4 regions of the Streptomyces sp. DSM 106670 genome follow, and region 3 is predicted to be linked to each of the others. Evidence: riboswitches for the same ligand, from Rfam matches in the RefSeq annotation. Region 3 holds a riboswitch; each other region holds the start of a gene.

Region 1 (7,518 bases), 1.2 Mb from region 3:
GCCCATCTTGTGCCAGTCGACGGTGCCGCCCTCGCCGCTCGCGCCCAGCACCTTCAGCGCGTTCTCCTCGCCGACCTTCCACTTCGCCGACTTCACGAACTGGAACACCCCGATCGGCCAGCCCTGGTTCCAGGCCCGCAGCGCGAGCCCGAAGGCGGCGGTCGACTTGCCCTTCCCGATGCCCGTGTGGACGAACAGGAGCGGGCGGTTGCGCCGCTGCCGGGTGGTGAGCCCGTCGTCCGGCACCGATGTCGGCTGTCCCTGCGGCATTAAGCGGCCCTCCCGGCTGCGGTGACGTCCTTGACGAGCCCGGCGATCGAGTCGGCCCGCAGCTCGTCGAGCGTGACGGCGGTGCCTCCCAGTTCCCGGGCCAACTCCCCGGCGAGACCGAGGCGTACGTACCCCGACTCGCAGTCCACGACGACCGAGGCCGTCCCCTCCGAGCGGTGCAGCCGTGCCGCCCGCCCCGCGAGCGCCACCGGCTCGGGCCCGCCGGTCGCCCGTCCGTCCGTGACGACGACGAGCAGGGGCCGCCGCGACGGATCGCGCAGCCGCTCCACCCGCAGGACGTCATGGGCCTTGAGCAGCCCGGCGGCGAGCGGAGTGCGCCCGCCCGTCGGCAGCGACTCCAGCCGTGCGGCGGCCGCGTCCACCGACGAGGTCGGCGGCAGCGCCACCTCCGCCTCCTTGCCCCGGAAGGTGACCAGACCGACCTTGTCCCGCCGCTGGTAGGCGTCCAGCAGCAGTGACAGCACGGCCCCCTTGACCGCGCTCATCCGCTGCCGGGCCGCCATCGACCCGGAGGCGTCCACGACGAACAGCACGAGGTTGCCCTCACGCCCCTCGCGGGTCGCCTGCCGCAGATCGTCCCGGCGCACCACGAGCCCGCGCCCGGCACGCCCGCGCGCACGCTGGTGCGGGGCGGCCGCCTGCACGGTCGCGGCCAGGTGAAGCTTGGTCAGCGACCCCTGCGGGCGGCGCGCGCCGGTCGTACGCCCGTGCTCGGTACGGGCCCGGGAGCGCCGCCCGGCAGCGCCCTCGCCGAGCCCCGGCACGCTGAGCATCTTCGTCCGGAACGGCTCGGCGGACGCCACCGGCTGCTGCTCGGCCCCGGTGGACCGGCCGGGCGCGTCGGGGGCGCCTTCGGGAGCCTGCGACGGCGTGTCGCCGTCCTCGCCGCCCTGGCCCTGCGGCGGCGTACGGTCGCCGTCGGCCTGCGGCGGCAAACCCCCGCCGCCACCGCCGTCATCGTTCCCGCCACCATCAGGGTCGGGGTCGGGCCGGTCATCGTCGTCGTTGTCGTCCTGCGGGCCGGCCTCGTCCAGGGTCTGGTCGAGCTTGTCCTCGTCCAGGCCCGGCGCGTCGAAGGGGTTGCGGCGACGCCGGTGGGGGAGCGCGAGGAGCGCGGCCTGCCGCACGTCGTCGGCGGTGACCTCCTCGCGCCCCGCCCAGGCGGCCAGCGCGGTGGCGGTACGGGCCATCACGATGTCGGCCCGCATGCCGTCCACCTCGAACGCGGCGCAGGTGGCGGCGATCTGCCGCAACACGCCGTCGCCGAGCACGACGCGGGGCAGCAGGGCGCGCGCATCGGCGATCCGCCGCCGCAGGGCGCTCTCCTCCTCGGCCCAGCGCGCCGCGAAGCCCTCGGGATCGTCGTCGTACGCGAGCCGGCGCCGCACGACCTCGACCCGCTCGTCGGTGTCCCGGGACGCGGCCACCTCGACGGTCAGCCCGAACCGGTCCAGCAACTGCGGCCGCAGCTCGCCCTCTTCCGGGTTCATCGTGCCGACCAGCAGGAACCGCGCCGCATGCCGTACGGAGACGCCCTCGCGCTCCACGTACGAGGCGCCCATGGCCGCCGCGTCCAGGAGCAGGTCCACCAGGTGGTCGTGGAGCAGGTTGACCTCGTCCACGTACAGGATCCCGCGATGCGCGTCGGCCAGCAGCCCCGGTTCGAACGCCTTCACGCCCTCCGAGAGCGCCCGCTCGATGTCCAGCGCCCCCACGAGCCGGTCCTCGGACGCGCCGACGGGCAGCTCCACGGTCCGCGCGGCCCGCGACACACCGGCCGCCTCCGCGTGCGGCCCGTCGGGACACGCCGGATCGGGCGAGACCGGATCACAGGAGAACCGGCACCCGGGCACGACGGCGACCTCGGGCATGAGGGCGGCCAGCGCACGCACAGCGGTGGACTTGGCGGTCCCCTTCTCCCCCCGCACGAGCACCCCACCGACAGCCGGACTGACCGCGTTCAGCAACAGCCCGAGCCGCAGGTCGTCCTGCCCGACGATCGCGGTGAAGGGATACGGCGTACTCACAAGGCCTCCTGGTCGACATGAACAACAGCTGCTTCCCCAAGCCCGCGGGGCGTTGCCTCCGCGGACCGGGCACCATCAAGCCCCTCGTTCCTGCGGGCTTCTCCCGGCGCCTCCGGGGGAGCCATTTCCAGCCCCTCCGGCGATTGAGGAGCGGGGTCCGGGGCAGCGCCCCGGCTCTCCGGAGCCCCCGCACCGAACGACGGCGCCCCCGGCGGCACGAACGGCAACCCGGACGGCGCCCCGCCCTCGATCAACCGCCACAACGCATCCGTATCCGCATGCTCCTCCACCAGATCCCCCAGCCGATCCAGCTGCTCCTCCCGCAACACCCCGAACCTCGTGTCCGGCGCGGGAACGAACCGCCGCCCGGCGGCCCGGGCCACCTCCACCAGGAACCGCCGCCGGAACGCATCGCTCTCCAGCGACCCGTGCCAGTGCGTCCCCCACACCGCCCCCACCCGGCACCCGTCCAGGAACGGCTCCCCGCCCCGTACATCGGCCACCCCGTGGTGGATCTCGTACCCCTCCACCGGCTCACCCAGCGCCGAACCGACCGGCCGCGCCAGCGTCTTGGCCCGGTCGAAGCGAATCCGTACGGGAAGGACCCCCAGCCCGTCCACGACCCCCGCCCGCGACTCCACCTCGTCCTCGATCCGCTCACCGAGCACCTGGAACCCGCCGCAGATGCCGAGCACCGGCCGGCCCTCCGCCGCGCGCCGCACCAACGCGTCCGCGAGCCCCCGCTCGCGCAGCCAGGCCAGCGCCTTCACCGTGCCGCGCGTCCCGGGCACGATCACCAGATCCGCGTCGGCCAGCTCATCGGCCCGGTCCACGAACCGCACGACGACGCCCGGTTCGGCGGCCAGCGCGTCCACGTCGGTGAAGTTGGACATCAACGGCACCGCGCAGACCGCGACCCGCAGCACGTCCTCCCCATGGGGCGGCGCCACGACCGACTCGCGGACCGCACCGCGCAGGGACACCCGCAGGCCGTCCTCCTCGTCGATGCCGAGCCCGTGGGCGTACGGCAGCACTCCGTACGTCCGCCGCCCGGTCAGACCGTGGAGCATGTCCAGCCCCGGCTCCAGCAGCGAGACGTCGCCCCGGAACTTGTTCACCAGGTAGCCCGCGACCAGCGCCTGATCCTCCGCGCTCAGCAGCGCCGTGGTCCCGAAGAAGGAGGCGAAGACCCCGCCCCGGTCGATGTCCCCGACCACCAGCACGGGAAAGCGGGCGGCCCGCGCGATCCCCATGTTCACGATGTCGGTCCGCCGCAGATTGATCTCGGCGGGGCTTCCGGCTCCCTCGCAGATCACCGCGTCGTACGTCGCCCGCAGCTCCTCCAGACACCCCGTCACCGTCCCGAGCAGCGCCTCCTGACGCCCCCCGTGGTACCCCCGGGCGCTCATCTCGCCGACCGGCTTGCCCATCAGGACGACCTGGCTGGACCGGTCGCTGCCGGGCTTCAGCAGCACCGGGTTCATCAGGGCCGTCGGCTCCACCCGGGCGGCCTGCGCCTGCATGGCCTGGGCCCGCCCGATCTCCGCGCCCTCGCGGGTCACGAAGGAGTTGAGAGACATGTTCTGCGCCTTGAACGGCGCGACCTTCACGCCCCGGCGCACCAGCCACCGGCAGATGCCCGCCGTGACGACGCTCTTGCCCGCGTCCGATGTGGTTCCCGCGACCAGCAGTCCGCCGCTCATGCCCGTCCCCGCCTCTGTCCTGTCGACGACCGTCCCGCGACCGCACGCCCGGCGGCCACGCGCCCCGCGACCAGCCGGCCCACCACGCACACGCCGAGGGCCAGCGCACTCACCCGGCGCGACAGCCGCACCGCGCGTTCGATGTCGGCGCTCCGCACGTCCCGCCCGGACTCGCCGTTCAGGACCGGCCGGTGTTCGACGCGCCCCGCGTACGCCAGCGTCCCCCCGAGCCGTACGCCGAGCGCCCCCGCGAACGCGGCCTCCACCGGCCCCGCGTTCGGGCTCGGATGGCGCCCCGCGTCCGCCTTCCAGGCGCGTACGGCCTCCGAGGGCCGCCCGCCCGCCACGACGGCCAGCGCGGCCGTCAGCCGGGCGCCCGGCCACCCCGCGAGGTCGTCCAGGCGGGCCGAGGCCCAGCCGTAACGGCGGTGGCGGGGCGACTTGTGGCCGACCATCGCGTCGAGCGTGTTCACGGCCCGGAAGCCGACGAGCCCCGGCACCCCGCCGATCGCCCCCCACACCAGCGCGCCGACGACGGCGTCCGAGGTGTTCTCCGCGACCGACTCCACCACGGCGCGAGCGATCTGCGGCCCGTCCAGGGAGTGCGGATCACGCCCGCACAGGTGCGGCAGCCGCTCCCGGGCCACCTCCAGGTCCCCGGCGGCCAGCGCGCCCCCGATGGCACGGGCCTCCCGGCCCAGCGACGTACCGCCGACGACCGACCACGTGGTGGCGGCCGTCAGCGCGACGGCGAGCGCGGGGCGTCCCCGTACGGCACGGGCGGCCAGTGCGGCGGCCCCCACGGCGCCTCCGGCGCACAGCAGGGTGTGCAGCGCGCCCCGGCCCCGGTCGTCACGCCACAGCAGGGACTCCACCCGCGCGGCGGCCCGGCCGAAACCGGCGACGGGATGGCCCCGCCGGGGGTCGCCCAGAGCCGCGTCGGCGATCAGCCCGGCGGTGGCGCCGTACGCGAAGACACGGTCGGCACGCACGGTTCAGCCCGCCGCGGGCAGAGGCGTTCCGGCACGAAGAGGTACGGGACGAGGCACAGGATGCGGCGCACGGCGGCCGGGCATGGCGTATGTCCTCACTCAGGGTCCGCGCCCTGGTTCGACGTGACCGGCGACAAGAGTCTCCTGGCTTCCCGGATCCGCAGTTCCCCCGGCCTTCCAGCCCTCGTCGAGAGGGCCGTGACATCCGGTGTGGGGGAGTGCTCCCCGGTGACAGTGGCGGGACCGCGCCGGATTCTCACCGGCTTCCTCTTCTGTCGCCGTAAATGGCTCCGGCAGTCCACCACGCTGCGAGAACGGCAGTCAACTTGCTGTTGACCTGCGGAGCTCCAGTGTGCGCAGACGCACATCGGGCCGGACACACGAGGTGTGTCCGGCCCGAGGAAGTGCGGTGGAACGGGGTCAGGCGACGATCAGATAGATCCCGTACGAGACCGCCGCCACGCACAGCGCGAAGCAGGCGTACGCGCCGGTGCGCGCCAGCGCCACCGATCCGCCGGAGGCGCTGCTTCCGGCCGTGGCGGACTGCTTGGAGAGGGCGACGATGCCCAGGGTGAAGAGGCCGACCAGCGCGACGGTGACCACGAGGCTGACACCGAAGACGGAGGCGAGAGCTGCCCAGTCGATTTTCATGCGGATCTGTCCTTACACCGTGGCCGGCGGCCGGGCCGGGTCGTCGGGCGCCGTGGCCGGAGCCGGGATGGTGGTCATGAGGTCGGAGGCCGGGACGCCGACGGGCGGCGGCTGGACCGCGGCGATGGCGGTGGTGACGACGCCCTGCGGCTCGTCCTCGCCGACGGCCGCGTCGTTGACGTTGGTGTGGTCGACCGGCTGGCGGCGCGAGGCCAGCCAGATCGCGAAGGAGCCGCCGATGAGCAGGATCGCGGTGACGGTGATGCCCCAGGTGCCCTGCTTGGTCAGGAACTCGGCGCCCGCGCCGACCAGACCCGCGGCCGGCAGGGTCAGACCCCAGGCGACGAACATCCGGGTGGCGGTGGACCAGCGGACCACGCCCCCCTTGCGGCCGAGGCCCGCGCCCATCACGGCACCCGAGCAGGACTGGGTGGTGGAGAGCGAGAAGCCGAGGTGCGAGGAGGCCAGGATGACGGTCGCCGCACTGGTCTGGGCGGCGAAGCCCTGCGGCGGCTTGAGGTCCGTCAGGCCGCTGCCCATGGTGCGGATGATGCGCCAGCCGCCGAGGTAGGTGCCGAGCGCGATGGCCACACCGGCGGAGACGATGACCCACATCGGCGGGTTGGAGCCGGGGGCGAGGACGCCGCCGGTGACCAGGGCCAGGGTGATGATGCCCATCGTCTTCTGGGCGTCGTTGGTGCCGTGGGCGAGCGAGACGAGACCGGCGGAGGCGATCTGTCCGGCCCGGTAGCCCTTGGCCGTCGACTTCAGCTGGTTCGGGTCGGTGACGTTCCGGTTGATCCGGTACGTCAGCCGCGTGGCCAGCATCGCGGCGAGGCCGGCCACCACCGGTGCGGCGATCGCCGGGAGCAGCACCTTGGTGACCACGGTGCCGCCGTTGATCGAGGACCAGCCGGCCGACATGACCGCGGCGCCGATCAGACCGCCGAACAGGGCGTGGGAGGAGCTGGAGGGCAGGCCGACCAGCCAGGTCAGGAGATTCCACAGGATGGCGCCGACGAGCGCCGCGAAGATGACCTCGGTTCTGAGGCCGTCCTCGTTGACAATCCCGCCGGAGATCGTCTTCGCGACCTCCACCGACAGGAACGCGCCGATCAGGTTGAGAACGGCGGACATCGCCACCGCTGTCTTGGGCTTCAGTGCGCCGGTCGAGATGGTGGTGGCCATCGCGTTGGCGGTGTCGTGGAAACCGTTCGTGAAATCGAACACGAGAGCTGTTACGACAACAATCGCAAGCAGCAGCGTGATGTGTTCCATTTACCCAGGCAATCGTTCGACGTCAGTGGCTCGTGGACCGTAGGCAACCTGGGTGAACGGAAGATGAACTGGACAGGGCGTTGCGGTGACCCCAAACGGAGTGGGCCGCTTCCGCTTGTGTGCGGGAGAGGTCACGGGATGCCTGTGGGGTGCGGCGTGGACTGCCCTTTGCCGCCCGTTGGCGAACATTTTGACCGGCTGTTCGGCACCCGGAAGAGATCCCCGTCACTGCCCGCGTGACGTTCCGGTTGCGCGCCTTCGCGCCTACGCTCGCCCCATGAGCGAGCAGCACCCGGAATCCGTGGCAGAGACCTGGCGGGACGTCGTCGCGACGGCCCGCCGCAGCGCGGCGGACGGCCTGGTCGTCGGCACCTCGGGCAATGTGTCCGCCCGGGTCGGCGATCTGGTCCTGGTGACGCCCAGCGGGGTGCCCTACGACCGGCTCGGACCCCACGACGCGGTCGGCGTCGACCTGGACGGCCGGCAGGTCATCGGGGAGCTCGGGCCGACCAGCGAACTCCCTCTCCACCTGGCGGTCTACCGCTCCACCGACGCCGCCGCCGTGGTCCACACCCA
Region 2 (7,518 bases), 2.5 Mb from region 3:
TGTCGCCGCTGAAGCGGTAGCCGGCCAGCCATTCGAGGGTCGGCTCGTCGACGATCTCCTGCTGCCTCAGGAAACCGATCATCTCGTCGTCGAAGTGGAAGTTCTCCACCGCGTCCAGCACCCGCCCGGTGCCCGCGACGACGCCGTAGCGCCGCCCCTCGGGCAGCCGGCGGGTGAACGCCTCGAAGACCGAGTGCCGGTCGGCGGTGCCGGCCTTGAGGGCCGCCTGCACCATGGTCAGCTCGTACTGGTCGGTGAAGAGCGCGGTCGACGGAACGCCGACCCGTCGCCCGAGGTCCGCTGTGTTCATGGCTGGGATGCTACCCCCTATTCGTCAAAGTGACGAGATGTGGGGTCCGTTTGTGCGCCGGACCCGCCCGGGTGGCAGCATGGGACAGGTGAGCGTTGCTACCCCGCTAGAGATCGAACGTCCCGATTCGGCCGAGGAGACCTTCGCGGTCCCCGAGCCAGACGTCCCGTGGGTGACGCTCGTCCACAATGACCCGGTCAACCTCATGAGCTACGTGACCTACGTCTTCCAGGCCTACTTCGGCTACCCGAAGGACAAGGCCCACAAGCTCATGCTGGACGTGCACCAGAAGGGCCGCGCCGTCGTCTCCAGCGGGAGCCGCGAGGAGATGGAGCGCGACGTCCAGGCCATGCACGGTTACGGGCTGTGGGCCACCCTCACCCAGGACCGCAACTGACCCCTGCGAGCGTCACCGCCCCGCCCCCACCCGCCCCGCTCGACCCACCATCGGAGAATCCATGGCCGGCCATTTCGAGGCCACCCCAGGCGGCGGCGCGGCCGTCGCGCTCGACGAGGTCGAGATCTCCATCCTGCGCTCCCTCGTCGTCCAGCTGCTCGAACTGATCGGCCCGGGCGACCAGCCCGCCGAGGGCGAGGACCCGCTCGCCGCCCTCTTCGCCGAGGGCCCCAGCAAGCCGCCCTCCGACCCGGCGCTCGCCCGGCTCTTCCCGGACGCCTACAACGGCCCCGACCGGCCCGTCGACGGCGGAACGCCGGAGGAGGAGCTGCGCGCGCTGTCCGCGGAGTTCCGCCGCTTCACCGAGATGGACCTGCGCTCGCGCAAGCGCGACGACGCCGTCGCCGCCGTGCGCACCCTGGACGCGCTCTCGCCCGTCGGGGACGGCGGCGCGGTCCTCACCCTCACCGGCGACGAGTGCCGCAGCTGGCTGGGCACCCTCAACGACCTGCGCCTGACCATCGGCACCCGGCTGGAGGTCGCCGACGAGGACCAGGGCGAGGAGGGCTCCCTCTACCGCCTCCCGGACAGCGATCCGCGCAAGCCCATGGTGATGGCCTACCTCTGGCTCGGCGCACTCCAGGAATCCCTGGTCGAGACCTTGATGCCGTAGGCAGCCTCCGGAAAACAGGAGCCGCCCACCCCGCCGGGGTGGGCGGCTCCTGTTCGCTCAACGGACGCTCAGATCCGAGTAACGATCCACCCAAGTCATTCGGGTCATTCGTTCCGGTCGGGGCTTTATGTTCCCTTATGCCTGTGGTGTACACCACAGAATGTCCCACGGTGTCCCGTGACGGCCGTGATAAATCTTCACGACCGCCCGGGGACGCCACCCCTGTTCCCGGGGGCGCTACAAACCGGCCGAACGCCGGTCGCACTCCATCCATATCCGGGGGGATCAGGACCTGATCCGCAGCCTTTACGGCGCGGATCGGCGTGGAGAAAGGCGCACCACCATGACATCGGCGCAGGTCGACGAGGGACAGGTCGACAAGGGTCAGCCCGGCGGCAATGCCGGGGACGCCGGAGCCGGCGGCGAGGGATACCAGCGCGGTCTGGGAGCTCGCCAGATTCAGATGATCGCCATCGGCGGAGCCATCGGCACCGGGCTCTTCCTCGGCGCGGGCAAGGCCATCGACCGGGCCGGGCCCAGCCTCATCCTGGCCTACGTCATCGCGGGCCTGGTCATCTTCTTCATCATGCGGGCACTGGGCGAACTCCTCATGTACCGCCCCGTCTCCGGCTCCTTCTCGGAGTACGCCCGGGAATTCATCGGCCCGTTCTTCGGATTCGTGACCGGCTGGACGTACTGGCTCTTCTGGGTCGTCACCGGAATCACCGAAGTCACCGCCGCGGCCACCTATATGACGTACTGGTGGAACATTCCGCAGTGGCTGTCCGCCCTGGTGTTCACCGTCATTCTCTACGGCGCGAACCTGATCTCCGTGAAGCTCTTCGGTGAGCTGGAGTTCTGGTTCTCCATGGTCAAGGTCACCGCCATCATCGGCATGATCCTGATCTGCGCGGGCGTCCTCACCGTCGGATTCTCCGACGCCGGCGACACCGCGACCGTCTCCAATCTCTGGAACGACGGCGGCTTCTTCCCGAACGGCATCACCGGCACGCTCATGACGCTCCAGATCGTCATGTTCGCCTTCCTCGCCGTGGAACTCGTCGGCGTCACCGCCGGGGAGTCCAAGGACCCCAAGACCGTGCTGCCCAAGGCCATCAACACCGTGCCGTGGCGCATCGCCGTCTTCTACGTCGGCGCGCTCATCATGATCCTGTCGGTCGTGCCCTGGTCCACCTTCAAGCCCGGCGTCTCGCCGTTCGTGAAGGCCTTCGAGGAGATGGGCCTCGGCATCGGCGCCGCCATCGTCAACTTCGTCGTCCTCACCGCGGCGCTCTCCTCCTGCAACTCCGGCATGTACTCCACCGGCCGCATGCTCCGCGACCTCGCCCTCAACGGCCAGGGCCCCCGGGCCTTCACCAAGCTGACGAAGAACGGCCTGCCGCTGGTGGGCACCACGTTCTCCGCCGCCCTGATGCTCGTCGGCGTGTGGATCAACTACCAGTGGCCGGGCGAGGCGTTCAACTACGTCGTCTCCTTCGCGACCATCTCCGGCATGTGGGCCTGGATCATGATCCTGATCAGCCAGATCCGCTACCGCCGCATGGCCGACGCGGGCATGCTGCCGCAGTCCTCGTTCAAGGCCCCCGGCGCGCCGTACACCAGCTGGTTCGCGCTCGCCTTCATCGGCATGGTCATCGTGATGATGGCGATCGACGAGGACGCCAGGATCTCGCTCTACTGCGCACCGCTGTGGGCGCTCATCCTCTTCGTCTCCTACCGGGTGCTCCAGGCGCGCACCCCGGAGAAGACCGGGAAGGCCACCTCCGGCACCCACTGACCCGGGCGGCGGGCCCCACACCGCCCCCTTCCTCCCGGACCGCCCCGGCCTCCCCAAAGGCCGACGGCGTCCAGCATGCGGGCCGTCGCGTACCACCCACCGGTACACGGCGGCCCGCCTGCTTATCCTGGCGCCATGCTGACCATCACCCAGACGCTCTACGACCAGATCGTCGCCCACTCCCGGGCCGACCACCCCGACGAGGCGTGCGGAGTGGTCGCGGGCCCGGCCGGGACGGACCGGCCCGAGCGCTTCATCCCGATGCTCAACGCCGCCCGCTCGCCCACGTTCTACGAGTTCGACTCGGCCGACCTCCTCAAGCTCTACCGCGAGATGGACGACCGCGACGAGGAGCCCGTGATCGTCTACCACTCGCACACGGCGACCGAGGCCTACCCCTCCCGCACCGACGTGACGTACGCCAACGAGCCCGGCGCCCACTACGTCCTCGTCTCCACCGCCGACACCGACGGCTCCGGCCCCTTCCAGTTCCGCTCGTACCGCATCGTGGACGGCGAGATCACCGAGGAAGACGTGCAGGTCGTCGAGGCGTACTGAGCACCCGGGCAGCTCGCGGACCCACCGCACGGGTCTGGCACACTGCACCCCAGACCCGACCACAAGGCAGCAGGAACCAGGAAGCCGGTGCGAATCCGGCACGGTCCCGCCACTGTGACCGGGCCCCCTCCCGTACGGACTCCGACTCCGTGCCGGAGGGCGGCCCGGAAGCCAGGAACTGGCCCGCCGCCTTCTCGCATCGACCAGGGGACGCGGAAATCCCCCGGAGAGGCCCCGCCATGTCCCGGCGCACCCCCGCGCTCATAGCCGCCGCCGTGCTGCTCCCGCTCGCCCTCACCGCCTGCTCGGCCTCGGAGAGCGCCGAGCCCGAAGCCGCGTCCACGAGCGACGGCTTCCCGTACACCGTCAAGAACTGCGGTGTCACCACCACGTACCAGGCCCCGCCGAAGCGCGTCGTGACCATGAACCAGCACGTCACCGAGATCATGCTGGAACTGGGCCTGAAGAGCTCCCTCGTCGGCACCGCCTACCTCGACGACCAGGTCCTGCCGAAGTACGCGAAGGACTACGCCGCCGTCCCGGTCCTCGCCAAGGAGTACCCCTCCTACGAGCAGGTCCTCGCCGCCGACCCCGACTTCGTCTACGGCGGCTACGCCAGCGCGTTCGCGGCAGGCGACGGGCGCGGCCGCGAGGCGCTGAAGAAGTCCGGCATCGAGACCCGGCTGAACACCGAGAGCTGCGCCGAGGCCGACACCCCGATGGAGACCCTCTACGAGGAGATCCGCGAGGTCGGCCGCACCTTCGGCGTCCCCGACCGCGCCGAGGCCTGGATCAAGCAGGCCAAGGCCGACAACGCCGCCACCGCGAAGAAGCTGGCGGACCTGAAGCCGCTCCCCGTCTTCGTCTACGACAGCGGCGACAAGACCGCCTTCACCGCGGGCGGCAAGGGCATCGGCAACGAGCTGATCGAGCGGGCCGGTGGCACCAACGTCTTCGCCGACCTCGACAAGGCCTTCGGCGACGCCTCCTGGGAGAACGTCGTCGCCCGCAAGCCCGAAGCCATCGTGATCTACGACTACGGCTCCACCACCGTCGAACAGAAGAAGAAGCGCCTCCTGACCGACCCGGCCCTCGCCGACGTCCCCGCCATCAAGAACAAGCGCTTCGCGGTCATGCCGCTCTCCGACGCGGTCCTCGGCGTCCGCGTCCCCGCCGCCGTCGACAAGCTCGCGGCCCAGCTCCACCCGGCGGCCACCACCCCGTGAGCTGCCGCGCCTCCGCACCGCGGCGGCCGCTCGGTTACGTCCTGGTGCTCGGCGTCCTCGCCGCGCTGCTGGCCGTCGCCGTGCTCGCCGCCCTCGCCCTCGGCTCCGTCCGCATCCCGCCCGGCCAGGTCCTCGACATCCTGACCGGGCGGGCGGAGGCGAGCCCGTTCCGCACGATCGTCCTGGACGTGCGGCTGCCCCGGGTGCTGCTCGGCATCGTCGTCGGCGCCGGACTCGCCGTCATCGGCACCGTCCTCCAGGCCCTCGTACGCAACCAGCTCGCCGACCCGTTCCTCCTCGGCGTCTCCTCCGGAGCCTCCACCGGCGCGGTCCTGGTGATCGTCCTCGGCATCGGCGCCACCCTCGCCACCACCGTCACGATCCCCGCCGCCGCCTTCGCCGGAGCCCTGCTCTCGCTGCTGCTCGTCTACACCCTGGCGCGCGGCGGAGGCGGCCTCACCACCAACCGGCTCGTCCTCGCCGGGGTCGCCGTCTCCTACGTCCTGTCCGCCCTGACCAGCCTGATCCTGGTCACCTCGGCCCGCGCCGACCACCTCCAGGAAGTCCTCTACTGGACCCTCGGCGGCCTCGGCGCGGCCCGCTGGGACATGCTCGCCCTCCCCGCGATCACCCTGGTCGTCGGCACCGCCGTCCTCCTCACCCTGGCCCGCCCGCTCGACCTGCTCCTGGTGGGGGAGGAGGGCGCCACCGTCCTCGGCCTCGACACCGCCCGCTTCCGGGCCGCCGTCTTCGTCCTCGCCTCCCTGATGACCGGCGTGCTCGTCGCGTACAGCGGGGCCATCGGGTTCGTCGGCCTGATGGTCCCGCACATGGCCCGCATGGTCGTCGGAGCGGCCCACCGCGCGCTGCTGCCCGTGGTCGCCCTCGGCGGAGCGGTGTTCCTGGTCCTCGCCGACCTGGCCGCCCGGACGCTCGCCGCCCCGCAGGACATCCCGGTCGGCGTGCTCACGGCCCTGACCGGCGGCCCGTTCTTCCTCTGGATGCTGCGCCGCAGGCCCGAGGGAGCACCGGCATGAGGCTTCTTCCTGTCCGGACCGGCCGCACGACGCCCTTCCCCGTCCGGAGCGCCCGCACGACGACACACGTACGTTCCGCCGAGGGAGCCCACCCGTGACCACCCTGCGCACCGAAGGCCTCTCGTACGGGACCGGCGAGGGCCGCCATCTCGTCGACGCCGTCGACCTCACCGCCGCCGACGGCGAGACCGTCGGACTCGTCGGCCCCAACGGCAGCGGCAAGACCACCCTCCTGCGCTGCGTCTACGGCACCCTGCGCCCCACCCACGGCCGCGTCCTCCTCGACGGCGACGACCTCGCCACCCTCCCGGTGAAGGCCCGCGCCCAGCGCATCGCCACCGTCCCGCAGGACGGCCACGCCGGATTCGAGCTCACCGTCGGCCAGGTCGTCGCGATGGGCCGCGCCCCGCACAAGCGGTTCTGGGAGGCGGACACCGCCGCCGACACCACCCTCGTCACCGAGGCCCTCGCCCGGGTCGGCATCGCCGCACTCGAACCCCGTACGTTCGCCTCCCTCTCCGGCGGCGAACGCCAGCGCGCCCTGGTCGCCCGCGCCCTGGTCCAGCAACCCTCGCTCGTCGTCCTGGACGAACCGACCAACCACCTGGACATCCGCTACCAGCTGGAGATCCTCTCCCTGGTCCGTGACCTGGGCACCACCAACCTCCTCGCCCTGCACGACCTCAACCTCGCCGCGTACTACTGCGACCGCGTTTACGTCCTCCAGGCCGGCCGCGTCGTCGCCTCCGGCACCCCGGCGGAGGTCCTCACGGCCGAGCTGCTGAGCGAGGTGTACGGCGTGGCCGCCGAGGTCAGCACCCACCCGAAGACCGGCGCACCCACGGTGGTCTACCTCCCGCAGGACCGCACCGTGCGGCAGAAGTCCACATAGCGGTCGCCGACCATCCACCATGCGGGACGGCACTCGGGTTTCCGTACAGGGAATCGATACGATGCCCGCATGGTTCCCCATGACGTGAGCAACAAGACGCCGGGCACGCTGCTCGTCGCGCGGCTGCACGTCGACCTGTGCAGGCTCGCGAGCGCGATCTGTCCCACCGCAGCCTGCCCGTGAGCCGCCCGGCCTGAGGCGCGGTCCGCGCGCCCACCCACACGCACCACCCCCTGCGCGGGGGCAGAAACGCGCGCCCCACGCCACCACTCCGCTTTCGACAGGAGCCCACGCCATGGCCATCGAGGTCCGCATCCCGACCATCCTCCGCACCTACACCGACGGCGCGAAGGCCGTCGAAGGCAACGGGGACACCCTCGCCGACCTCTTCGCCGACCTGGAGAGCCGCCACACCGGCATCCGTGAGCGCATCGTCGACGGCGAACAGCTCCGCCGCTTCGTGAACGTCTACCTCAACGACGAGGACGTTCGCTTCCTCGACGGCATCTCCACCAAGCTCAGCGACGGCGACAACGTCACGATCCTTCCGGCCGTCGCCGGTGGCATGCGCTGATGCGGTACGACTCCCCGCTGGCGGCCGTGGGGAACACTCCCCTCGTCCGCCTC
Region 3 (7,518 bases):
GGCGCCGCTCGACGAGGCGCAGTCCGGGCAGCCCGGCGCGGGTGGTGACCCGGGGCGGGGCCAGCAGACCGCAGCAGTCCTCGTCGGGGAGTACGGAGACGTCGGCGGTGCCGATGGAGCGGGCCTCGTCGATGATCTCCTGCTTCTCCCAGGCGAGCAGCGGGCGCAGCACGGGCAGCGTCGCGGCCTCGTCCACGGCGGCCATGTTGGCCAGCGTCTGGCTGGCCACCTGCCCGAGGCTGTCGCCGGTCACCAGGGCCTCGGCGCCGGTACGGGCGGCGAGGGCGGCGGCCGTACGCACCATCAGGCGGCGCTGTGCGACGACCTGGAGCCGGCCCGCCCCTGCCACGGCGAGCTGTTTCTGCGCCTTGCCGAGGGCGATGACGTGCAGGTCGCCGGGCGGCTGGTAGCGGTTCAGCTCGCGCGCCAGCGCGTACGCCTTGTACACGGACGCCGGGGTGGTGTACGGCGCTCCGTTGAAGTGGACGAAGTCGCAGGCCAGGCCGCGGCGCATGGCCCGGTGGGCGGCGACGGGCGAGTCGTAACCGCCCGAGAGCAGCACCAGGGCGCGCCCGCTGCTGCCGACCGGCAGCCCGCTCAGTCCGGGGAGGCGTTCCCAGGAGACGTAGGTCTCCTTGCGGTCGATCTCCACGGTCAGGCGGACGTCCGGCCGGGCCAGGTCGACCCGCAGGCCGGGTACCGCCGCCAGGACGCGGGCGCCGACCTCGGCGTCCACGCGGGACGAGGTCAGGGGGAACCGCTTGTCCCGGCGCTTGGTCCGTACGGCGAAGGTGGTCCCGTGCCGCTCGGGGCCGCTCAGGGCGTCCACGGCCGCGGCGACGATGGCCTCCAGGTCGCTGGGGACGCGGACGGCCGGCTCGACCGCGTTGAAGCCGATCACCCTGCGCGCCCGCTCGACCAGCGCCTCCCGGGGGACCTCGCCGCCCAGCACGGTCACGTTCTGGGCGGTCTTGATCCAGGTGGAGCCGCTGATGCCGCGCAGTGCGACGCGCAGGTTGTCGTGCAGCCTCTCGACGAAGAGGTGGCGGTTGCGGCCCTTGAGGAAGACCTCGCCGTGCTTCAGCAGCACGCAGGGGCCCGGCGAACCGGGGCCGGCGGCCCGGGGCGCGGGCAGCCTGCCGGTGACTGAGGTGGGCATCGCTCAGAAGTCCCAGTCGTCGTCGGCGGTGTCCTCCGCCTTGCCCATGACGTACGAGGAGCCCGAGCCGGAGAAGAAGTCGTGGTTCTCGTCGGCGCCCGGGGAGAGCGCGGCCAGGATCTCCGGGTTGACCTCCGTCTCCTCCCCGCCGAAGCGGGCCGGGTAGCCGAGGTTCATCAGGGCCTTGTTCGCGTTGTAGCGGACGAAGACGGCCACGTCGTCCATCAGGCCGAGGGGTTCGTACAGCTCACCGGAGTACCGCAGCTCCAGCTCGTACAGCTCCTCCAGCAGCTCGTACGTGAAGGTCCGCATGGCCTCCTGCCCGGCCGGGGACAGCTTCTCCAGACCGCGCTGGTACTTGTAGCCGGAGTAGTAGCCGTGCACGGCCTTGTCCCGCAGGATCAGCCGGATCATGTCGGCCGTGTTGGTGAGCAGGGCGTGCGTGGAGAAGTGCAGCGGCAGGTAGAAGCCCGCGTACAGCAGGAGGGAGGACAGGAGCGTGGAGGCGACCTTCCGCTTCAGCGGGTCGTCGCCGTAGTAGTGCGCGAGGACCTTCTTGCAGCGCTGCTGGAGTACGTCGTTGCCGACCGCCCAGCGGTAGGCGTCGTCGATCTCCGCGGTGTTGGAGAGGGTGGAGAAGACCGAGGAGTAGCTGCGGGCGTGCACGGCCTGCATGAAGGCGATGTTGGTGTACACCGCCTCCTCGTGCTCGGTGCGGGCGTCCTGGATCTGCACGATCTCGCCGACGGTGGCCTGCAGGGTGTCGAGCATGGTCAGACCGGTGAACACCCGCATGGTCAGGGTGCGTTCCTCGGCGGCGAGCTTCTGCTGCCAGGCGGCGAGGTCGCCGGAGAGCGGGACCTTCTCGGGCAGCCAGAAGTTGGCGGTGAGCCGGTTCCACACCTCCAGGTCCTTCTCGTCGGTGATGCGGTTCCAGTTGATCGGGCGGAGCCGGGCGGCCGGGTCGTGGCGGTAGGACGGCGGGGTGACCGAGACGTCGGTCACCGGGGCGGGGGTGGTGGTCATCGTGGGTACCTTCGGGTGCGGGCGGCGGCGGGCGGTCACAGGGTGCAGGAGAGGCAGTTCTCGATCTCGGTGCCCTCCAGCGCCTCCTGGCGCAGCCGGATGTAGTAGAGGGTCTTGATGCCCTTGCGCCAGGCGTGGATCTGCGCCTTGTTGAGGTCGCGGGTGGTCGCGGTGTCCCGGAAGAACAGCGTGCAGCTGAGCCCCTGGTCGACGTGCTGGGTGGCGGCCGCGTAGGTGTCGATGATCTTCTCGTAGCCGATCTCGTACGCGTCCTGGAAGTACTCCAGGTTGTCGTCGTCCAGGTGCGGGGCCGGGTAGTAGACGCGGCCGAGGCGGCCTTCCTTGCGGATCTCGATCTTGGCGGCGACGGGGTGGATGGAGGCGGTCGCGTCGTTGATGTAGCTGATGGATCCGGTGGGCGGGACGGCCTGGAGGTACTGGTTGTAGATGCCGTGCGCCCGGACGGACGCCTTCAGCTCCCGCCAGTCGTCCTGGGTCGGCAGCCGGACACCGGCCTGCGCGAAGAGCGTGCGGACCCGGTCGGTGGCCGGCTCCCAGGCACGCTCGGTGTACTTGTCGAAGTACGAGCCGTCGGCGTACGCGGAGTGCTCGAACCCGTCGAAGGCGGTGCCCCGTTCGATCGCGATCCGGTTCGAGGCGCGCAGGGCGTGGAAGGCGACGGCGTAGAAGTACAGGTTCGTGAAGTCGACGCCCTCCTCGCTGCCGTAGTGGATGCGCTGCGAGGCGAGGTAGCCGTGCAGGTTCATCTGGCCCAGGCCGATGGCGTGCGAGCGCTCGTTGCCGTGGGCCACGGAGGGCACGGCGTCGATGTCCGACTGGTCGGAGACGGAGGTCAGTCCGCGTACGGCGGTTTCCACCGTCGTGCCGAGGTCACCGGAGCCCATGGCGGCGGCGATGTTCAGCGAGCCGAGGTTGCAGGAGATGTCCTTGCCGACGGTCTCGTAGTTCGCCGCGGCGTCGTAGGTGCTGGGTGTGTTGACCTGGAGGATCTCCGAGCACAGGTTGGACATGTTGATCCAGCCGGGGATCGGGTTGGCCCGGTTCACCGTGTCCTCGAACAGCAGGTACGGGTAGCCGGACTCGAACTGGAGCTCCGCGATCGTCTTGAAGAACTCCCGCGCGCTCAGCACGGACTTACGGATCCGGGGGTTGGCGACCAGGTCGTCGTAGTGCTCGCTGACCGAGAGGTCGGAGAGCGGCTTTCCGTACTCGCGCTCGACGTCGTACGGCGAGAACAGGTGCATGTCCTCGTTGCGCTTGGCGAGTTCGAAGGTGATGTCGGGCACGACCACGCCGAGCGAGAGGGTCTTGATGCGGATCTTCTCGTCCGCGTTCTCCCGCTTGGTGTCCAGGAACCGCATGATGTCGGGGTGGTGGGCGTGCAGATACACCGCGCCCGCGCCCTGCCGTGCGCCGAGCTGGTTGGCGTAGCTGAAGGAGTCCTCCAGCAGCTTCATCACGGGCACGACACCGGAGGACTGGTTCTCGATCTTCTTGATCGGCGCGCCCTGCTCACGGAGGTTCGTCAGCAGCAGCGCCACTCCGCCGCCGCGCTTGCTGAGCTGGAGGGCGGAGTTGATGCCGCGTCCGATGGACTCCAGGTTGTCCTCGACGCGCAGCAGGAAGCAGGAGACCAGCTCGCCGCGCTGTGCCTTGCCCGCGTTGAGGAAGGTCGGCGTCGCGGGCTGGAAGCGGCCGGACATCATCTCGTCCACCAGCGCGGAGGCCAGCTGCTCGTCCCCGGCGCCGAGGAAGAGCGCGGTGGCGACGACGCGGTCCTCGTACCGCTCCAGGAAGCGCGAGCCGTCGAACGTCTTGAGCGTGTACGAGGTGTAGTACTTGAACGCCCCGAGGAAGGTACGGAAGCGGTGCCCGTGGGCGTACGCCTGCCGGTACAGGCCCTCCAGGAAGCTCCAGTCGTAGCGCCGGAACGGCGCCTCCTCGTAGTAGTCGTTGCCGATCAGGTGGTCGATCTTCTCCTTCAGCGACCCGAACTCCACCGTGCTCGGATTGACGTGCTGGAGGAAGTACTGCCGGACGGCCTCGCGGTCCTGGTCGAACTGGATGCGGCCGTCGCAGTCGTACATGTTCAGCATGGCGTTGAGCGCGTGGTAGTCCCGGCGGGTGCCGACCGACTCACGCCCGGCGGGCGGCGCGGTGAGCGGTGCGGTGATCGTCGTGCTGATGGTGCTCATGCCCTCGGCCGTGCCAAGGGTTCCTGTCGTGTCCAAAACTTCCGCAGCCCTTCCCTCACGGCACGGACATCGCGGTCCGTGCCCAGCAGTTCGAATCGGTACAGCTCCGGGACCCCGCACTTCGCCGAGATGACCCGGCCGGCCAGGCAGTAGTCCACGCCGAAGTTGGTGTTCCCGGAGGCGATCACTCCGCGCAGCAGCGCCCTGTTCGCCTCGACGTTCAGGAAGCGGATCACCTGTTTCGGGACCGCTCCGGCGCGTTCACCGCCGCCGTAGGTCGGCACGATCAGGACGTACGGCCCGGTGGCCTCGGGCATGCCCTCGCGACGCGGGTGCAGGGGGATGCGGGTGGCGGGCAACTCCAGCTTCTCCACGAAGCGTTTGGTGTTCTCCGAGACACTGGAAAAATAGATCAGACCGCTCAACGGTCGCCGCCTCCTCTCGCTCGTTCCTGTCTCCGTCGTCCGAGGACCGGAGAGGAGCGGCGGCACGCGAGGCGGAGAGCGGGGCGGCGCGAAGGAAGACATGCCGGGCCCGGCTCCGTACGACGGCCACGCGACCCTCCCTCGGGGCCTCGAAGCGCGCGCACCGCAGACGGATGCACGCGCCGGTGGCAGGTCTTCGGACTCGCGGGCCTGTTCCGACGTACGCCAGAACACCTAGTGGCCGTCGCTTCCCGGGCCCGTTTCTCGGGCCCAGTGCGTGTGACGGCGGTCGTTCCCGCTCACCGCTGCGGGGCAGTCCCGGATTTTCACCGGGTTCCCTCTTGCCTCGCGGGACGCCACTGCGCCCCGCGAACCACCAGCAACGCCAACACTACATCTGGAGGGTTGGCGATGCACGCAACCCCAGATGTTGTGTTGCGTGGAAAAGTTAGGTATACCTAACTCCTGCGTGAGCGGCTCGACGGCGCGACCCGTACCGGGTCAGTCACCCCTGGGGCCGCTCTTCCTCCTGGTACGAGTGGCGCTGCCCGGTCCAGGGGTCGGCGATGTTGTGATAGCCGCGTTCCTCCCAGAACCCGCGCCGGTCCCGGGTCATGTACTCGATGCCGCGCAGCCACTTGGGGCCCTTGTAGCCGTAGAGGTGGGGCACGACCAGCCGGAGGGGGAAGCCGTGCTCGGCGGTGAGGGATTCGCCGTTGCGGTGGGTGGCCATGAGCGTCCGGTCGGAGGTGAAGTCGGCGAGGCGCAGGTTGGCGCTGTAGCCGTACTCCGCCCAGGCCATGACATGGGTGACGTCCGGTGCGGGCGGCGCGAGCTCCAGGAGGACCGAGGCGGGCACCCCGAAGAACTCGTGCCCGAGGGTCGACGTGCCGGAGGCGCAGTGGAGGTCAGCGGTGATCGTGGCCTTGGGGAGGGCGGTCACTTCCTCGAACGTCCAGGAGTGCTTCTCCCCCGTCGCGGTGGCGCCGAAGACCTGGAGGCTCCAGCGGTCGGCCCGGAACTTGGGCACGGGCCCGTAGTGGGAGACCGGCCACCCCTTGGCCTCGCGCTGCCCCGGAGGAAGGGCTTCACCTCGCACCGCACACCTCACCCATCGCATGGTGGCAACCGTGCCCGGCGGAGAACCGCATCAGCGAGATCAGATCCGGGCTTCACCTGTCAGATGTGAGCCACCGAGGCGGATTGCCCTCTTGAACGAGATCCACTGTACCCATCTCGCCCCGGGCCTCCTGAACCCCGCCGGGAGGGCCTCAGGCGGAGGCGAGGGAGATCTCGGTCGACTTGATCAGGGCGACGACGGAGGTGCCGACCTTCAGGCCCAGGTCCTCGACAGCGTCCTTGGTGATGGCCGAGGTCAGTTCGCCTCCCTCGACGGAGACCTTCACGGAGCCCATGGCTCCGCCCGTCGTCACGTCGGTGACGGAGCCCGTGAGCTGGTTGCGGATGGAGACTCCCTCGACCGGGCCGGTCGCGAGGGCGACCTCGGTCGACTTCACGAGGGCCCTGACCGCGCATCCTTCGGCCAGGCCCAGGTCCTTGACCGCGTCGGCGGTGATGGCAGCGGTGATGTGCTGACCACCGGCCAGGCGCACCTTCACCGACGCCATGGCTTCGCCCGTGGTGACGGCGGTGACGGTGCCGGGCAGCTGGTTACGAATGGACAGGGTCATGGGAACACGCCTCGCAAAGCCGGAAACCAACAGATGTCACTTCTGTGACCTGCGTTTCCGCCGACGCTACCGGAGAGAAATTCCTCTTCCACGGCACGCGTCGCATCCACCAGCCGAACGGGCGTAATCACCTCGCAATACGTGTCCGCATCGAACTCCGCAACTCGTTCCGCGGATGGCGTCGGACACGGGTTGTCGGCAGGATCGTGGAGAGACGCACCGACCGACCCCGATCACTCACCCGCGGCGCACACCGAGGCACCGGCGAGAACGCGGTTCGACAAGGCCTCTGCCACGTTCGTTAGGAGACAGACATGAAGATGCTGATCAACGTCCTCCAGTTTGGTGCGGCCGCAGGTCAGGGCCATGCTGTGGGACCCCAGGTCAGCAAACACCCAGCATAAGTCAGGAAAGGGCACACCTTGGCGACCAAACTTGTCCGCGGCATGGGCAACTTCTTCAAGTCCTGCGCCTGCAAGCACCAGGGCCGCTGCTCACACCTGTACACCATTCGCTTCCGCAACAGCTCGGGGCGTCAGGTGGAAGAGTCGGGCTTCCCGACACAGGATGACGCCCTCGACCGCCTGACGGCCATCTACAGCGAGAAGCGTCGCACACCCATCCAGCAAGCCGAACTGAAGCGGGAAATAGGGAAGCAGCGGTTCGGTCAGTACGCCGCATCATGGCTCCCACGGCAGCGGCACTACGCGGCCGGCAGTATACGCACGGTGAATCAACTCCTGGACAGCCAGATCCTACCGATTCTCGATTCCCGTCGCGTCAACACCTTTTCTTCCACGGCCATCGAAGACTTCATTCTCTCCATGGAAGACCGGGGGGTCGGGCTCGCCACGCAACAGAACGCCTTGGACACGCTCAAGAAAATCCTCCTTGACGCGCTTCGCCGAGGCGGCATGGACGAGGATCCGTTCGATGGCGTCGTCCCGCCAGAGTACGTACCCAATCCGATAACCATCCCCACCATCGAAGAAATTCACGCC
Region 4 (7,518 bases), 7.4 Mb from region 3:
GTCCGGGCCCTGACCGACCAGCAGATCGAGGCGGTGACCGGCTATCTGCGCGGCGACCGCGACGAGCTCCGGCTGACCGTCGACCTGGCCCCGGTGCTGGAGAACCTCGCCGACCTCGCCCAGGTCTACTTCGGCGACCTCGTGGCCAACGTCCAGGGCGGTGACCAGCCCGACTTCGAACGGTTCACCGCCGACCTCGCCACCGCGCTCGACGCCCTCAAGGACGGCCGGGCCCCCGAGCTGCCCGCGCTGCCGCTCACCGAGGAGCAGGCCGACCGCGCCGCCGACGCCCTTCTCACGGCCGTACCCGAGCCGGAACGGACGGCGCTGCGCCCCGAGATCGAGGTGGCGTTGGGGGAGGGGGACGTGTCGACCGCGCTGGCGGCCGCCGCGGCCGCCGCGCTCTCCGACAGCTCACGGAGCGCGGTGGCCGACCTGCGTACCACCCTCCAGGACGGTACGTGGGACCTCACCGACACCCTGACCGCCGCCGGGAACGACCTCACGGCCCTGGAGGAGGCCCGCGACTACGTCCGGCTGCTGACCCTGCTCCAGGTCCTCGCCGTCACCCTGGCCCTGGCCGCTCTCGTGACGCTCTGGTTCACCGGCCCCGCCGCCCCGGCCCGCCGGCTGATGCGGCTGGGACAGGCGCTCGCCTGCGCGGGTGTCCTGACCGCTGTGACCGTCCTGCTGGCCCGGCTGATCACCGGGGGACGCCTGCTCGCCGTTCCGTCCTCCTGGGCTCCGAGCGTCACCGCGCTCGTCGACGACCTCCAGCGCAACGCCGTGGACCAGATGGCGGCCACCGGTCTGGGCGCCGCCCTCGCGGCCCTCGTCGGCGGCGCGCTCCTCACGGGCGTGGGCTGGGCGCTGCTCGTACGCCCGAGCCGGATGCCGACCCCGACGGCGGTCCGTACGACGGCGGCGGGCGTGGCCTGCGCCGCACTCGCCGGCGTACTGGTCGTGCCGCCCGTGTTCGGCCCGTCCGCACCCCGCCAGTGCCTGGGCAGCAGCCGCCTGTGCGAACTGCGCTACGACGAAGCCGCCTATCTGACCTCGCACAACGCCATGTCCACCACGGCCGACCGGTTCATCGGCCCCCTCCAGGACCCCGACATCGCCACCCAGCTCAACACCGGCGTCCGGGCCCTCCAGCTCGACACGTACCGCTGGGAGAGCCCGCAGGACATCGCCGAGCGCCTCGACTCCCCGGAGTTCACCCCCGAGCAGCGCCGCCTGATCTCCGGCGCCATCGACAAGGTCAACCCGCCGCGCGAGGGCCTGTGGCTCTGCCACGGAGTCTGCCGCGCCGGGGCCATCGAACTGGTCCCGGCCCTGGAGGACATCGGCGACTGGCTGCGCGCCCACCCCACCGAGATCGTGACGCTCATCGTCCAGGACGACATCAGCCCCGAGGACACCGAGAAGGCGTTCCGCGCCGCCGGCCTGGACGACCTCCTGCACACCCCCGCGGCGGACCCGGACGCTCCGTGGCCGACGCTGGGGGAGATGATCGACAGCGGCCGCCGGCTGGTGGTGTTCGCCGAGAAGGCCGACGGACCGGCGCCCTGGTACCGCAACTTCTACCGGTACGGGATGGAGACCCCGTTCGCCTTCCGGAACCCCTCCGAGATGACCTGCGCGCCGCACCGGGGCGGCACCGGCAAGCAGCTCTTCCTCCTCAACCACTTCATCACGAACGCGGGCGGCAGCCGCCTGGACGCCGGCCGTGTCAACGCCCGGGACTGGGTCCTGGAGCGGACCCGGGCCTGCGAGGCCGAGCGCGGCAGCCCGGTCACCTTCATCGCCGTCGACTACACGACGGTCGGCGACGCGCTCGGCGCGGTGAACGAACTGAACTCCCGCCGGACGGAAGCCGACTGACGCCACGTCCTCGGCCGCGACCCCGCCCCGGGCCGACGTGCCCACCCTCCGAAACCCCGGGGGAACCGCGAGGGGAGCGTGAGAGGCTACGTACCCAGGGGCTCCCACCGTGCGGACGGAGCCGGACGACCGCCGACAGATCAGGAATCAGCTGCCCATGACTCCTCCGAGCGACTCGGCACCGCACGGTGCTCCCGCCGCCGTTCCCGCCCCCGGCGACGGACACCGACAGCAGGGCGCGGGCCGGCTGCTGGCCGTGAGCGACCTGCACGCCGCGGTCACCGACAACCGGCCCCTCGTGGAGTCCCTGCACCCGACGACCGACGCGGACTGGCTGATCGTCGCGGGCGACGTGGCGGAGCGGCCCGACGACATCCGGTGGGCGCTCGCACTGCTCGCCGAGCGCTTCGCCAAGGTGATCTGGACCCCCGGCAACCACGAGCTGTGGACCCTGAACAAGGACCCGGTCCAGCTGCGCGGCCAGGCCCGCTACGACCACCTCGTCGAGCTGTGCCGGGAGCTCGGGGTGACGACTCCGGAAGACCCCTTCCCGCTCTGGCCGGGCCCGGACGGACCGGTGGCGATCGCACCGCTCTTCCTTCTGTACGACTACACCTTCCGCGCCCCGGGAACGCACACGAAGGAGGAGTCGCTCGCCGTCGCCCACGAGTCCGGCATCGTCTGCAACGACGAGTACCTCCTCCACCCGGACCCCTATCCGACCCGGGACGACTGGTGCCGTGCCCGGGTCGCCGCGACCGAACGCCGGCTCGCGGAGCACGACTCCGAGATACCCCTCGTCCTGGCCGGGCACTGGCCGCTGGTGCGGGAACCCACGTCGGTGATGTGGTACCCGGAGTTCGCGCAGTGGTGCGGCACCGAACTGACCGCCGACTGGCACCGCCGCTTCAACGTCACCGCCGTCGTCTACGGACACCTCCACATCCCCCGGACGACCTGGTACGACGGGGTGCGCTTCGAGGAGGTCTCCATCGGCTACCCCAGGGAGTGGCGCGAGAGGGGACACCCGCGCGGTCTGCTGCGGCAGATCCTCCCGTACGAGGGCGACCCCGCCCCACCGGCCCGGACCGGCGCCGAACCGTCCGCACGACCGCACACCCCCGGAGGCGCCTCGTGATCGAGCTGCTGCTCCCCGCCGACGTCTCCTGTGCGGCGACCCGCGCGGAGAGCGTCCCGGACGGAACCCTCTTCCCGGAGGAGGAGGCGCTGATCGCCAAGAGCGTGGCCAAACGCCGGAACGACTTCGCGACGGCCCGCGCCTGCGCCCGGCGGGCCATGGCCGGACTCGGCCTGCCGCCGGTGGCCGTGCTCCACGGGCACCGGGGACGACCGCTGTGGCCCGAGGGAATCGTCGGCAGCCTCACCCACTGCGACGGGTACCGGGCCGCCGCGCTGGCCCGTGCGAAGGACGTGCTGTCGCTGGGCATCGACGCGGAACCGCACGCCCCGCTCCCCAGCGGCGTACGGGAGTTGGTGACGCTGCCCGCCGAACGCGAGCGGATCGGCCCGCCCGCGCCGGAGGGCTCGGACGAAGACGGCACGGGCGAAATCCACTGGGACCGGGTCCTGTTCAGCGCCAAGGAGAGCGTCTTCAAGACCTGGTATCCGGTCACGGGCCTCGAACTCGATTTCACCGAGGCCGACCTGACGTTCCATCGGACCGATGAACCGGGCAGCGGTGACGGTCCTCGGGGCGGTGTGGCCGCCGAGGGTTCCTTCGCCGCCCGGCTGCTGCTCACCGACCCGGCGCTGCCGACGACGCTGCACGGGCTCTGGCGGATCGAGGACGGCATCGTCGCCACGGCCGTGCTGGTCCGGCCCGACTGGCGGGACGGCAACGCGGTCTGACGTTCGCCCGGCCGGCCGGTCTGCCGGGGCTGCGACGCGGCGTGACGCTCAGTCGACCGGGGGAGCGGTCAGGGGGCGGCCCAGTCCCACGTTCCACCGGCCCGACCGGCCGCTGAGTCCGGTCAGCGTCAGCGGGGCGACGTCCAGCCGCCAGAACGCCTCCGCCGGCAGCCGCAGACCATGGACGACCGCCGCCCGGACGACGGCGGCCTCGGCCACCGCCAGGAAGCTCGTGCCGGGTGCGTCCGGTCCGCCGAGGGAGTCCAGCCATCTGCCGGTCCTCCCGACCAGGTCGTGCAGCGACTCGCCGCCGTGCGGCGCCGCCGAGGGGTCGTCGAGCCAGGCGGCCAGCTGTGCGGGCTCGGCGGCGGCCACCTCGTCGAGACGGCGGCCGGCCCAGCGCGCCAGGTCCCAGCCGGCCAGGGCCGGTTCGGTCCGCGCCCGCGCCGCCAGGCCGAGCGCGGCGGTGGTCTCGCGGCACCGCTCGGAGGGACCGCTCAGTGCGAGCCCGGCTTCCGGCACCGCGCCGGCCGCGGCCCGCGCGCGCTCCCGGCCGGACCGGTCCAGAGGAGCGTCGCCGTCGAAGCGGGCCTCCCGCAGTGCCGCGTTCATCGCCGGTGAGATCAACATCACCCGTACTGTCATGTTCCTGCCCTCACTCCTTCACCACGGGCCCCAAAGCCCTGCGGCCCCAAGGGATCCGTGCTCCGCGGCTCCGCAGATTGGACCATGGCGGCGCCTGCGTACAGGCGGTATGGTCACGTCGACCATGACGAGGGTGTGACGGAAGTCCGGTGAGAATCCGGCACGGTCGCGCCACTGTGAACCCGCATCCGTGCGGGGAAGTCAGACCCGGCACCTTCGTCCGAGGCACCACGACAGGGACGCGTGTTCCCACAGGAGGTACTGCGATGGCACAGTCCGCCGTTCCCGCAACCGGGACATCCGCGATCACTCCGATCTCGGCGAAGGCCATTGCCCCGTGGGCGGTCTTCTTCGGCATCCTCATGCTCGTCCTGCTGTACTTCGTCGGCGCCGAACAGGGCGCCACCGCGCTCATCTCGGGCGAAGGCGTCCACGAGTGGGTCCACGACGGCCGCCACCTGCTCGGCTTCCCCTGCCACTGACGCACCTGCGGCACCTGAATCAGCAGGGAATCAGCGGACACGGGAAGCAAGAGAAACCAGGAAACCATCGTGAACTCCATATCTGTCAGAGCTCTGCTCGTGCGCGGCATGCTCGCGGGCCTGATCGCGGGCGCGCTGGCGCTCGCCGTCGCCTACTTCCTCGGTGAGTCCCAGGTGGACGCGGCCATCGCCCTCGAAGAGGCCCACAGCCACGACCACGGCGGCGGTGAGGAGCTGGTCAGCCGCACCATGCAGGCGACCGGCGGACTCGCCACCGGCGTCCTGGTCTTCGGCGTCGCCGTGGGCGGGATCGCCGCCCTCGTGTTCTGTTACGCGCTGGGCCGCATCGGCAACTTCGGCCCCCGGGCCACGGCCGCGCTGATCGCGGGCGCCGCCCTGCTCACGGTCTACGTCGTGCCGTTCCTGAAGTACCCGGCCAACCCGCCCGCCGTCGGCAACCCCGACACCATCGGCAAGCGCACCACCCTGTTCTTCCTGATGGTCGCCCTCAGCGTGCTGCTGGCCGTCGCCGCCGTCATCATCGGCAAACGGCTCGCTCCCCGCCTGGGCAACTGGAACGCCACCACCGCGGCCGTCGCCGGCTTCGTTCTGCTGATCGGCCTGGCCTACGCCTTCCTGCCCTCCTTCGACGAGGTGGGCAAGGACTTCCCGGCGACTCTGTTGTGGGAGTTCCGGCTCTCGACGCTCGCGGTCCAGGCGACGCTGTGGAGCGTCTTCGGAGTGGTCTTCGGCTACCTCACCGAACGTCTTCTGACCCCCGTGGCCCGCGCTGCGACGCCCCGCACCGCGAGTGCGGTGAACTGAGCGGATCGCACCGACGCACACGACGGAACCCGCCGGGGCCTGCCCGGCGGGTTCCGTCGTGTGCGGGCCGGGCGAATGCAGGGTAGCGATGTTTATTAGCGTTGCTACGATCGTGGGGTAGCGTCGCTACTGCGATGGTGTTAGCGTTGATCTCGTCGGGTTTCACGGGACCGCCGCGACCCCAGTCGCCAGGAGCACTGCCATGACCGAACAGTCCACATCCGTATCGACGCCGACGCCGGCATCCGCGTCCTCCGCGCAGCCCGCACGCGCTGGTGACGCCCCTCGTCGGGTGGCCGTGGTCACCGGGGGTTCCCGGGGCATCGGCCGCGAGAGCGCCGAACGGCTCGCCGCCGACGGCTTCGCGGTCGTCGTCAACTACGCGGGCAACCACACCGAGGCAGAGGCCGCCGTCGCCGCGATCACCGCCGCGGGCGGTGAGGCCTTCGCCCAGCAGGCGGACGTGGCCGACGAGGTCGCCGTCGCGGCGCTCTTCGACGCCGCCGAGGAGACGTTCGGCGGCGTCGACGTGGTGGTGCACGCGGCGGGGGTCATGGCGCTCGCGCCGCTGGCCGAGCTCGAACTCGACACGCTCGACCGGATGCACCGCACCAACATCCGGGGCACGTTCGTCGTCGACCAGCAGGCCGCGCGGCGGTTGCGCGAGGGCGGGGCCATCATCAACTTCTCCAGCTCGGTGCTGTCGCTGGCGCTGCCCGGCTACACCGCCTATGCCGCGACCAAGGGCGCCGTCGAGGCCATGACCCTGATCCTCGCCCGCGAGCTGCGCGGCCGCGACATCACCGTCAACGCCGTCGCGCCGGGGCCGACCGCCACCGCCCTGTTCCTGGACGGCAAGGACGAGGAGACCGTCGCACGGATGGCCGCCCAGCCGCCGCTGGAGCGGCTGGGTACCCCGCAGGACATAGCCGAGGTGGTCTCCTTCCTCGCCGGCCCGGCCCGCTGGGTCAACGGCCAGGTGCTGAGGGCCAACGGCGGCATCGTCTGACCGCCGCCGTGCCGCTTGATAGCGTCCGTCCGGTGAGTACGAGCACCCGCACCCGCATCCTGGAAGTGGCCGCCACACTGGTCAGGGAGTCGCCCGACGGTGATATCTCCACGCGCGCCGTGTGCGAGGCGGCGAAGGTGGGCGCTCCGGCCCTCTACCGCCACTTCGGCGACAAGGAAGGCCTGCTGTCGGCCGTCGTCGACCACGGCTTCGAGAAGTACCTGGCGACGAAGAGGGAGCGCGGCGAGACGACGGACCCGGTGGAGGACCTGCGCCGGGGGTGGGACAGCCACGTCGCCTTCGCCCTCGACAACCGCAACCTCTACCGGCTGATGAACTCGCCGGCGATGCGCACACCGCCCGCCGCGGCGCTGGAGTCCCACCGGATCCTGACCGGGGACCTCGAACGGGCCGCCGCCCGGGGCCGGATACGTGTCGCGCCCGAGCTCGCCGCCCAGATGATCATGTCGGCCAATGTGGGGGTGGCGCTGATGCTGGTGTCCCGTCCCGCGACGTTCGACGACATCGAGGTGTCCAGACGGGTGCGTGACGCGCTGCACGCGACGGTGCTCACACCGGACGTCTCGCCGGAGATGTCACCGAGCGCGTCGCCCGACGTGCCGCCGGCCGCCGAAGTGCCCACGGCGGCGGCCCGGTTGAGCGCTCTGCTGCGGAAGGAGCACGGGGCGGGCCTGAGCACCGCCGAGGCGGCGCTGATGAAGGAGTGGCTCGACCGGGTGGCGAACGCCCGGCCGGACGTCTGATCCGCGGCACCGAGCCGGACCATGGAGGTCATCGCGGCGC

Evidence for each region. Region 3 has a riboswitch for cobalamin ahead of nrdI (class Ib ribonucleoside-diphosphate reductase assembly flavoprotein NrdI). Riboswitches for the same ligand answer to the same signal wherever they lie in the genome.
Region 1: another riboswitch for cobalamin. It lies ahead of ACSMXR_RS06540 (cobalamin biosynthesis protein); the one in region 3 lies ahead of nrdI (class Ib ribonucleoside-diphosphate reductase assembly flavoprotein NrdI).
Region 2: another riboswitch for cobalamin. It lies ahead of ACSMXR_RS12645 (ABC transporter substrate-binding protein); the one in region 3 lies ahead of nrdI (class Ib ribonucleoside-diphosphate reductase assembly flavoprotein NrdI).
Region 4: another riboswitch for cobalamin. It lies ahead of ACSMXR_RS34190 (CbtB domain-containing protein); the one in region 3 lies ahead of nrdI (class Ib ribonucleoside-diphosphate reductase assembly flavoprotein NrdI).

Annotation. Positions count from the first base shown of each region.
Region 1 is NZ_CM147704.1:1,500,348-1,507,865, reverse strand. Features, by position in the region: gene cobO (cob(I)yrinic acid a,c-diamide adenosyltransferase) at 1-270, opposite strand, end outside; gene ACSMXR_RS06550 (putative cobaltochelatase) at 270-2,318, opposite strand; gene ACSMXR_RS06545 (cobyric acid synthase) at 2,315-4,021, opposite strand; gene ACSMXR_RS06540 (cobalamin biosynthesis protein) at 4,018-5,013, opposite strand; cobalamin riboswitch at 5,134-5,315, opposite strand; gene ACSMXR_RS06535 (hypothetical protein) at 5,434-5,664, opposite strand; gene ACSMXR_RS06530 (inorganic phosphate transporter) at 5,677-6,942, opposite strand; gene ACSMXR_RS06525 (class II aldolase/adducin family protein) at 7,220-7,518, shown strand, end outside.
Region 2 is NZ_CM147704.1:2,849,113-2,856,630, reverse strand. Features, by position in the region: gene ACSMXR_RS12670 (nicotinate phosphoribosyltransferase) at 1-310, opposite strand, end outside; gene clpS (ATP-dependent Clp protease adapter ClpS) at 390-707, shown strand; gene ACSMXR_RS12660 (DUF2017 domain-containing protein) at 769-1,380, shown strand; gene ACSMXR_RS12655 (amino acid permease) at 1,724-3,178, shown strand; gene ACSMXR_RS12650 (M67 family metallopeptidase) at 3,314-3,736, shown strand; cobalamin riboswitch at 3,755-3,937, shown strand; gene ACSMXR_RS12645 (ABC transporter substrate-binding protein) at 3,976-4,962, shown strand; gene ACSMXR_RS12640 (FecCD family ABC transporter permease) at 4,959-5,999, shown strand; gene ACSMXR_RS12635 (ABC transporter ATP-binding protein) at 6,094-6,891, shown strand; gene ACSMXR_RS12630 (putative leader peptide) at 6,961-7,074, shown strand; gene ACSMXR_RS12625 (MoaD/ThiS family protein) at 7,187-7,465, shown strand; gene ACSMXR_RS12620 (PLP-dependent cysteine synthase family protein) at 7,465-7,518, shown strand, end outside.
Region 3 is NZ_CM147704.1:331,037-338,554, forward strand. Features, by position in the region: gene thiI (tRNA uracil 4-sulfurtransferase ThiI) at 1-1,159, opposite strand, end outside; gene nrdF (class 1b ribonucleoside-diphosphate reductase subunit beta) at 1,163-2,185, opposite strand; gene nrdE (class 1b ribonucleoside-diphosphate reductase subunit alpha) at 2,221-4,401, opposite strand; gene nrdI (class Ib ribonucleoside-diphosphate reductase assembly flavoprotein NrdI) at 4,398-4,826, opposite strand; cobalamin riboswitch at 4,997-5,220, opposite strand; gene ACSMXR_RS01410 (molybdopterin-dependent oxidoreductase) at 5,332-5,925, opposite strand; gene ACSMXR_RS01415 (TOBE domain-containing protein) at 6,098-6,517, opposite strand; gene ACSMXR_RS01420 (hypothetical protein) at 6,940-7,518, shown strand, end outside.
Region 4 is NZ_CM147704.1:7,728,765-7,736,282, forward strand. Features, by position in the region: gene ACSMXR_RS34170 (phosphoinositide-specific phospholipase C-related protein) at 1-1,884, shown strand, start outside; gene ACSMXR_RS34175 (metallophosphoesterase family protein) at 2,042-3,022, shown strand; gene ACSMXR_RS34180 (4'-phosphopantetheinyl transferase family protein) at 3,019-3,753, shown strand; gene ACSMXR_RS34185 (histidine phosphatase family protein) at 3,802-4,398, opposite strand; adenosylcobalamin (AdoCbl) riboswitch at 4,525-4,619, shown strand; gene ACSMXR_RS34190 (CbtB domain-containing protein) at 4,665-4,880, shown strand; gene ACSMXR_RS34195 (CbtA family protein) at 4,950-5,705, shown strand; gene ACSMXR_RS34200 (SDR family oxidoreductase) at 5,908-6,714, shown strand; gene ACSMXR_RS34205 (TetR/AcrR family transcriptional regulator) at 6,747-7,478, shown strand; gene ACSMXR_RS34210 (hypothetical protein) at 7,507-7,518, opposite strand, start outside.